DNA from 2 places in the Shewanella sp. QJM3NY_23 genome. Region 2 is predicted to be linked to the other one. Evidence: riboswitches for the same ligand, from Rfam matches in the RefSeq annotation. Region 2 holds a riboswitch; the other holds the start of a gene.
What was found. A riboswitch is a leader RNA that binds a small molecule or an ion and turns the genes downstream of it on or off. The one in region 2 is predicted to bind lysine.
Positions count from the first base shown of each region.

Region 1: another riboswitch for lysine. It lies ahead of AC0VXX_RS06545 (Na+/H+ antiporter NhaC family protein); the one in region 2 lies ahead of lysC (lysine-sensitive aspartokinase 3).

Region 1 is NZ_CM149657.1:1,411,846-1,416,275, reverse strand. Features, by position in the region: gene AC0VXX_RS06550 (M3 family metallopeptidase) at 1-319, shown strand, start outside; gene AC0VXX_RS06545 (Na+/H+ antiporter NhaC family protein) at 401-1,969, opposite strand; lysine riboswitch at 2,048-2,264, opposite strand; gene AC0VXX_RS06540 (electron transfer flavoprotein subunit alpha/FixB family protein) at 2,414-3,337, opposite strand; gene AC0VXX_RS06535 (electron transfer flavoprotein subunit beta/FixA family protein) at 3,337-4,086, opposite strand; gene AC0VXX_RS06530 (H-NS histone family protein) at 4,415-4,430, shown strand, end outside.
Region 2 is NZ_CM149657.1:3,310,108-3,314,537, reverse strand. Features, by position in the region: gene arcA (two-component system response regulator ArcA) at 1-209, opposite strand, end outside; gene AC0VXX_RS14705 (DUF3293 domain-containing protein) at 787-1,218, shown strand; lysine riboswitch at 1,338-1,514, shown strand; gene lysC (lysine-sensitive aspartokinase 3) at 1,646-3,004, shown strand; gene AC0VXX_RS14695 (succinylglutamate desuccinylase/aspartoacylase family protein) at 3,001-4,107, shown strand; gene asnC (transcriptional regulator AsnC) at 4,224-4,430, opposite strand, start outside.

The sequences.
Region 1 (4,430 bases), 1.9 Mb from region 2:
TTTCGAAGCTAAAGCGCTGGAAAAACATGGCATCAATATCGCTGCCGTACCACCACGTTACAAATCGACCTATTTTGCTCATGCCTTCCCAGGTGGATACTCGGCCAGTTACTACGCCTATATGTGGAGTGAGATCTTAGCGGCCGATGCGTTCGCCTACGTGCAAACCCAAGGTGGCTTAAATCGTGAAATTGGCATGAAGTACCGCAAAACCATTCGTGAAGTGGGCAACAGCGTGCCACCAATGGAAGCCTACAAAGCCTTCCGTGGACAAGCACCGACTACAGAAGCGTTACTTAAGCGTCGTGGTTTAAACTAAAGCTATTCATGCAACGCCCATAAAAATGCCGCTATGATTAGCGGCATTTTTTATCACTGATTTCGCCGTAGCGAGTCATGATTATATCGTTGGTTTAGCAGCTTGATAGCGAAGCACAATTACACTTATCACAAACAGCACACTGCTGGCACCTAAGCCTGCAGCCAGCGATTCGGTAAAGCCTAGCACCACATAGCCACCTAAGCTTATCCCGGCGACAATAAGCGCGTAAGGTAACTGAGTTAATACATGGTCAATGTGATGACAATTGGCGCCTGTTGACGACAAAATAGTGGTATCGGAAATCGGTGAGCAGTGATCGCCAAATACCGCGCCCGCTAATACAGCTGCCAGCATAGGTAGCATCATATTGGTGTGGGTGCCCATGGCCATATCGGCGGCAATCGGCAACATGATGCCGAACGTGCCCCAGCTGGTGCCCGTTGAAAACGCGGTCAATCCGGCCAAAATAAATAATACCGCTGGCAGTAATGCAAAGGGGATATTACCCGTGGCTAGGCTGGCCATATATTTACCCGTTTCCATCTGACCAATCACACCGGCAATCGTCCAGGCAAACAGTAAGATATAGATAGCAGGTAACATAGAGCGTGCGCCCGCAATCATCCCTTTAAGGATTAATGATTTATCTAAGCCTTGACTGAGCACTAAGAGTAATGTGGCCACCAAGCCAATGATCGCCCCGAAAAACAGTGATGAAGCCACATCGGTCTTTTCAAAGGCGCCAATTAAGGTAAATGGCAGATTTTCGGCAGTTAACGCATCGGCACCGCTGCTGATCATAAAATAGATAGTGGCGGCAACCAGTACGGTAATGGGTAAAAATAATCCTGAAATTTTCCCCGAATCGGCTTCAGGCAGATCGCTATTGGCCCCTGGTGGTAACCCTTTAGATTCATCATAAAGATGGCCCTTTTGGGCGTTAAGCTCATGCTGGCGCATGGGGCCAACATCGAGCCCCATAAAGGCAACACATAATAGGAGTAACAGCGCAAAGATGGCGTAGAAATTCATCGGGATCATCTGAATAAACACGCTTAGATGCCCGGTATCGGCAAAACCATGTGCCGTTAAAATACCGCCAATCAGCGCAATAATATACGCGCCCCAACTCGACACTGGTGAGATAACGCAGATAGGAGCTGCGGTCGAATCCAGCAGATAGGCCAGTTTACTGCGCGAAATGTAATAGCGATCCGTTAACGGTCTTGCCACACTGCCGACAACTAAACTATTGAAATAATCGTCAATAAAAACCACGCAACCTAAAAACATGGTCAGCAACTTAGCATCTCGTTTATTACGAATATGCTGACGAGCCCAATCGGCAAATGCCTTAGCAGCGCCGCTGACAGTGATCAATGCAGTGATCATCCCTAGCAAGATAAGGAAGCCAAGAAGATAGACATTCCAACTATTTAGGGCGCCATCGTCCCAAAATAATCCTGTCACCTGCTGGGCAAGGTATTGTCCTGAGTCTACTACGGAGTAATCGGTGATAAAGACCGCCCCAAGTAGAATGCCCACCCCAAGCGAAAGTAATACTCGACGAGTAAAAATCGCCAGTAAAATAGCCACCACAGGGGGCAGCAAGGAAAGCGCCGAATCGGCGTAACTCAAAGTTGTCATTGTTTTATATTGTCTTCGTTAAATTACGAATGGAGGGCAACTGAACTGGTGGGATATAGCAAAAGATATTACACCTGTCCTATCAGTAGCGCTCCATAGTGATACCAGTTGTCGGTATACCTTCTTTTTATCATTCCGGATAAAAAGCACTATGGCAGTGCTGCCTCTATTCGATGACAGCCCCAGCAGTGAGCTTTGATGAACTCGACCACTTCGGCATCAAATCCTTTCCTATTCGCTGTACGGCATCACCCTAACGAATACTACTAATATTTAATGCACCTCTACGTCTCAGGACGCCAGACCAATTTCACTATCGGCAGGCGTGACGCACATAAAAACACAAGCGGCTTTAAGGATGCTACCTTAAAGCCGCCCAACGTGATCTATATCACACTAAGTTTTAAATGAACACCAAGATGTTCACTAAGTACTTACAATTTATTAAAGAAGTGCCACCAACTTAGGTACTGCATCAAACAGATCGGCTTCTAAACCATAATCGGCCACTTGGAAAATCGGCGCCTCAGGATCCTTGTTAATGGCCACAATCACCTTAGAATCTTTCATCCCAGCCAGGTGTTGAATCGCGCCCGAGATCCCAACGGCAATATACAGATCTGGCGCAACAATCTTACCCGTTTGCCCCACTTGTAGATCGTTAGGCACATAACCCGCATCAACCGCCGCACGAGATGCCCCTAAAGCGCCACCCAATTTATCGGCAAGCTGCTCTAATATCGCAAAATTCTCAGCACTGCCCATTGCACGGCCGCCCGACACCACAACCGATGCAGCGCCTAAATCTGGGCGCTCTGATTCAGTCAATGTTTGTGAAACAAATTCAACATTACTGGTAAAAACACCACCAAGAGTTTGCTCGGCTGCTGCGCCATCATTGCTTACGGCATCAAATGCACTCACGCGTACGGTCATCACTTTGATGGCATCTAAACTCTGCACGGTTGCCATAGCGCTACCCGCATAAATTGGCCGCACAAAGGTATCTTCACTGACAACTTCAACCACTTCAGACAGTTGTGCTACATCAAGCAAGGCAGCCACGCGAGGAAGCACATCTTTACCTAGGCTCGAGGCCGAAGCCAAAATATGTTGATAATCGTTGGCGATAGAGACCACTAACGCCCCTAAGTTTTCGGCGATGCCATGGGCATAAGCACCATTGTCTGCCACTAATACACTGCGGACACCGCTCAATTGCTTAGCCGCCTCGACCACAGTTGCACAGTTTTCACCGGCGACTAATAGATCCACATCGCTACCAATTTGGTGTGCACACGCCACCACTTTGGCCGTGTCTAGTTTTAGACTCGCGTTATCATGTTCTGCTATTACTAGAATCGCCATTAGATCACCTTCGCTTCATTTTTTAGCTTTTCAACCAGCTCCTCAACAGAAGCCACCATCACGCCCGCCTTGCGCTGTGCAGGTGGAGTGACTTTTAACACGCTTTGATGTTGCTTTAGCTCAACGCCAAGACTGTCGACAGTGATAGTCTCCAGTGGCTTACGTTTTGCTTTCATAATATTGGGTAATTTAGCGTAGCGAGGCTCGTTCAAACGTAGATCTGTCGTAATGATGGCTGGCAGTGGCATCTTCAGCGTTTGCAATCCGCCGTCGATTTCACGAGTCACCACCACAGTTTCACCCTCGACCTTCACCTCTGAAGCAAAAGTCGCTTGCGGCATGCCAGTTAATGCTGCCAACATCTGGCCGGTCTGATTGTTATCGCCGTCAATAGATTGCTTGCCCAGTAAAATAAGCTGCGCTTGCTCTTGGTTCTGAATCGCATTAAGCAGCTTGGCAATGGAAAGCGGCGCGAGAGCTTCGTCGGTTTCTACATGAATACCACGGTCAGCACCCAATGCCATGGCGGTTCGCAGTTGTTCTTGCGCAGCCTTAGGGCCTATGGTTGCCACGACGATTTCAGTAACAATACCCGCTTCTTTTAACCGAACCGCTTCTTCTACGGCAATTTCACAAAATGGGTTAATCGCCATTTTAAGATTTGCGGTATCGACGTTGCTATTGTCAGCATTCACCCTGACCTTCACATTGGCATCGACGACGCGTTTAACTGGCACCAATACTTTCATAAGGCTTCCTTCTTACCATCTTTTTATGTTGAATAAAAAAGTGCATAGCAAAACTATCACAAACTTAAGCCACTTTACGTGCTGTTGACGTTAACGTCAACAAGAACGCAACGAGAAATCTACAAACAAAAAATGACAACAAAACGTCAATATAAAAGGGATTACGTTCACTTTTCCCCATCAATTTTAATGAAATTAGACTCAGCATTAATAAAATGACTATATATAGCAAAATAATTATTTAATTCGTTTGATTAAGACGGTATTAGTTTCTATTATTATCACTGAAATCCTATTCACAATTATATTTAAGTGGGACACCAATAATATGAGCGAATTTCTAG
Region 2 (4,430 bases):
CGAAGTTCACGTGCCAACAAAAGACCATTCTTGCCTGGAAGATTAATATCCATAACGACGAGATTGATCTTGTTTTCTTGCATTGCTTTATGCATTTCTGCGCCGTCATTGGCTTCAGTTACCACATATCCTTCAGCCTCAAAAATACTTCTCAGCGTGTTCCGGGTAACGGCTTCATCTTCTACGATCAGAATGTGCGGATTTTGCATATTTATCTACCTAATATTTATTTACATCTGTGCTAACCATGAGCGCGGTGTGCGGTTGCGCCCTAACTTGTCATGTTGAAAATTACCGAGTCACGTAGGTGCTTTCACTAAAACGACTGAAACCGCAACACACTTCATGATTAGTAAGGTATGCGTATCTCTTTGTTGTTGAAAAAAGATGCGCTAACTGTATCCACTACGATTAACAATAGTAGGAAATAGTTCCTTTAACTATCGAAAATTTTCAAGTTTCAATATTAAAGCGACAAAATCGCTAATATCTATAGGAAATTGACAACTTTTCATTACAGTGACCAGGACATGGCGTAACAAAAGTCGTTCATGCTTGACGAGTGGAAGTGAATCAACCGACATATTGTACTCGTTTTAGTCATTTGTTAACAAATGAAATGTTAACAAATTTACGTTTAGATTTGACGTCAATCAATTTTTCATAGCTAATCTTTTGATTTTATGGTCATTAATTATAATTTAACAGAGATATAATCTGTTTGATCTAGGCAGATGAGATGATTTAACTATAATTATTGCACGCTAATTTAGGAATGTTCGACTAATGAGTAGCATAGATGACCATTTTTGGCACAGTTATCAGCATACCCAATTTCTATTGACCCAAGGTTTTTCTCCCGCTTTATCTTTCGCCATTATCACCGCACACAATCCAAGGGGGCGAGTCTTGTCAGCCTCTCAAAATCGTCTCTTAGATAGGCAGTTACAGCGACATATCATCGAACTTAAGCGCCCTTATCGTGCCATAATCGGGGCCTCTTATGACCGCCGCCATATGGAAAAAAGCTGGGCTGTTCCAATAGAGAAGTCATTAGCGGTGGCGCTGGGCACGCAGTTTAATCAAAATGCGATCTATTTTGTTGAAGGCGATCAGTTGCAATTGGTGCCTTGCTTGCTTAATTACCCCGAGCTGACCATGGGGGCTTTTTCGGCGCGGGTTTGTCTGGTCAGTGATTTACCCGATATCCAATCTTAGCGCTGTTTGTAAACGTGGCGGCGACCCTGAAAGAATATTTACTCATATTGAATAAATATCGTTGACTTATTAGACAGATATTTGCTAATTTTCAACCATCTTGTGCGTCAATGCGCTTGAGATACAGAAGAGGAGCGTTAACTAGGTAGTAAGCATGAAGAGGCCAAACTCTGACGATTGCTTATGATGGAGATTAACGCCGAGATAGACAAGTGTTTGGTTTCGTTTGTTTATCGGTCGATATGGCTGAATCCTGTCGATTGTCACCTGTTTTTTGGTGGAGAGCTTCTGGTGGTGATCGCTATTTCCCGTCTTGGGGTGCGTAATCTTTGCACCAGGCTCTTCGAACGAAGTAAGTTCGGAGGTTTATCATGTTATCTATTCTTGTCGTGTCTTGTTACCGCTTCAATGTCGTTGAGGTGGGCTAATGTCGATTGTCGTAGCTAAATTCGGTGGTACATCCGTTGCTGATTACACAGCAATGAGTCGCTGTGCCGACATCATTATTGCCAATCCTAATACACGTATTGTGGTCGTGAGTGCCTCTAGCGGCGTCACCAATTTGCTGGTGGAGTTGACTCAAGCGCAACTCGATGACGAGCGACGTCAACAGCTACTTACGCAGATTGCCTCAATCCAATACCAAATCCTTGACCGCCTCGGTCGTCCGGCTGAAGTTGCGGCTCATCTCGATAGCGTGCTCAGTCGTATCGCTATGTTAAGTGAATCTTTGAGCCATGAACGCTGCAAAGCCACCATGGATGAGTTGTTAGCGCAAGGAGAGCAATGTTCAGCGGCGCTGTTTGCTGCCGTGCTACGTGAAAAAGGTGAGGCGGCGTCAGCCTTTGATGTACGCCAAGTGATGCGCACCGACAGTCATTTTGGCCGTGCTGAGCCTCAAATTGAGCAGGTTGCAGCCTTATGTGCAGCGCATTTAGCCCCGCTGCTGGCCGAGCAGCGTATTGTCACTCAAGGTTTTATTGGTGCCGATGCACAGGGCGCCACCACCACCTTAGGGCGCGGCGGTAGCGATTACTCGGCGGCATTATTGGCCGAGGCTCTTAAGGCATCGGCTGTCGAAATTTGGACCGATGTGGCCGGGATTTACACTACCGATCCGCGCTTGGCCCCCAATGCGCAGCCCATCGCCGAAATTAGTTTTAATGAAGCCGCTGAAATGGCGACTTTTGGCGCTAAGGTGCTGCATCCTGCGACCATTTTACCTGCGGTAAGACAAAAAATTCAGGTGTTTGTGGGCTCGAGCAAAGAGCCTGAACGTGGCGGTACTTGGATACGTCATCAAGTGAGTGACGAGCCTATTTACCGCGCCGTGGCCGTGCGCCGCGATCAAACCTTACTGAATCTACACAGTTTGCAGATGCTGCATGCGCAAGGTTTCTTGGCGGAGACCTTTGCTACACTGGCAAGGCACAAAATAAGTGTCGATTTGATCACGACATCGGAAGTTAACGTATCGCTGACCTTAGATAAAACCGGCTCTGATTCGGCTGGTAACAATTTGCTCAGCGAAGCGCTATTACAAGAGTTATCGCAACATTGCCGGGTGCGTGTGGAAGAGGATTTAGCCTTAGTGGCGATAGTGGGCAATAAAATTGCCTCTACTCCAGGGGTGTGCCGCCGAGTGTTTGAGGTGCTAGAGCCGCATAATGTGCGCATGATCTGCCAAGGGGCTAGCCCACACAACCTATGTGTATTGGTCGCCGAAAGTGAGGCGGCGCAGGTGGTACGCTCGCTACATGAAAATCTGTTTGAAGGCGAACGATGAAACCGAGCCGTAGCACGTTGAAAATTGGAGAATTGGCGACAGGGCAAGATCTCGAGTTGCCCATTTTTCAGTTTACGCCAGCCGTTATTCGTGGGCCGAGTGTCTATATTCAGGCGAATGTGCATGGCGCCGAGGTGCAGGGCAATGCGGTGATTTATCAGTTAATGCAGCAACTGGAAAACTGCGAGTTGCTTGGCAGTGTCACCTTGGTGCCACTCGCCAATCCTTTGGGGATTAACCAAAAAAGTGGTGAGTTTACCCTTGGGCGTTTTGACCCGATAACCGGGGTGAATTGGAATCGCGAATACTTAAATCATCATATCGATATGGCCGCTTGGTATCGACAGCATGCCGAGTTAGATGATAACGCCTTGGTGGCGGCTTATCGCGCCATGTTGATTGATAGCTGTCAGCAGCGTCTGCAGCATGAGTGGGGCGTGACGACGGGGCATCGCCAAGCGGTCACTCTGCAGCATTTAGGGCATCAAGCGGATATCGTGTTGGATCTGCACACCGGGCCCAAGGCCTGCAAACATCTTTATTGTCCCGAATATGATAGTGAGGCCGCGAGGTTATTTTCGATAGCCCATACGCTATTTATTCCTAATGAGTTTGGCGGGGCGATGGATGAATCGATATTTTATCCTTGGTGGCAATTGTGTCAGTACCTAGCAACGCAGGGGCGAGAATTAGCGGTACCTGTATCTGCGTTTACCTTGGAGCTGGGCTCGCAAGAGCATATCGATCTCGCCGATGCACGCCTCGATGCCGACGGGATCATGGCGTATTTGAGTCATCGCGGTGTGGTTGCCTCCCCCATTTTGCCCGCTAAGATGGCGCGATATGCTTGTTATCTTCGTGACTATAAAAAATACCACTCACCCATGGGGGGCATGGTGGAGTATACGGCCAAGTTAGGCGAGCCATTAGCCGCAGGTTCGCCTTTAGCGACTATTTTGCGGGTGGATCAGTATGGCTGTGGGTCTACATTAACCCCTTTATGCTTATCGCAAGCGTGCGTGCCGATTTTGCATTTTGCTTCGGCCTCGGTTTATCAAGGCACCGAGCTGTATAAAGTGATGACCCATGTATTTGAGCTGTAAAGCACTGATATTCAGCTGTAAACCTGAGTTATAAAGCGTCATGGGTTTTAGGCGCTAGCGATGCCAGATGTTGGTACTAGGTATCGTGGGCATCGCTGCTGCGTTATTGGTAAGCCTTATGGCTTAACGGCGCGAATAATCGGATTTTGTAGGCTAATTAAGGTTTCGGTAGATTGGATTTCATCAATAGATTGAATGCGGTTAATCAGCACATGCTGCAAACCATCGATAGACTGGCACATCACTTTGACAAAAATACTGTAGTTGCCCGTGGTGTAATAGGCTTCGGTCACCTCTTCTAACGCGTTAAGCTTAGCGATGGC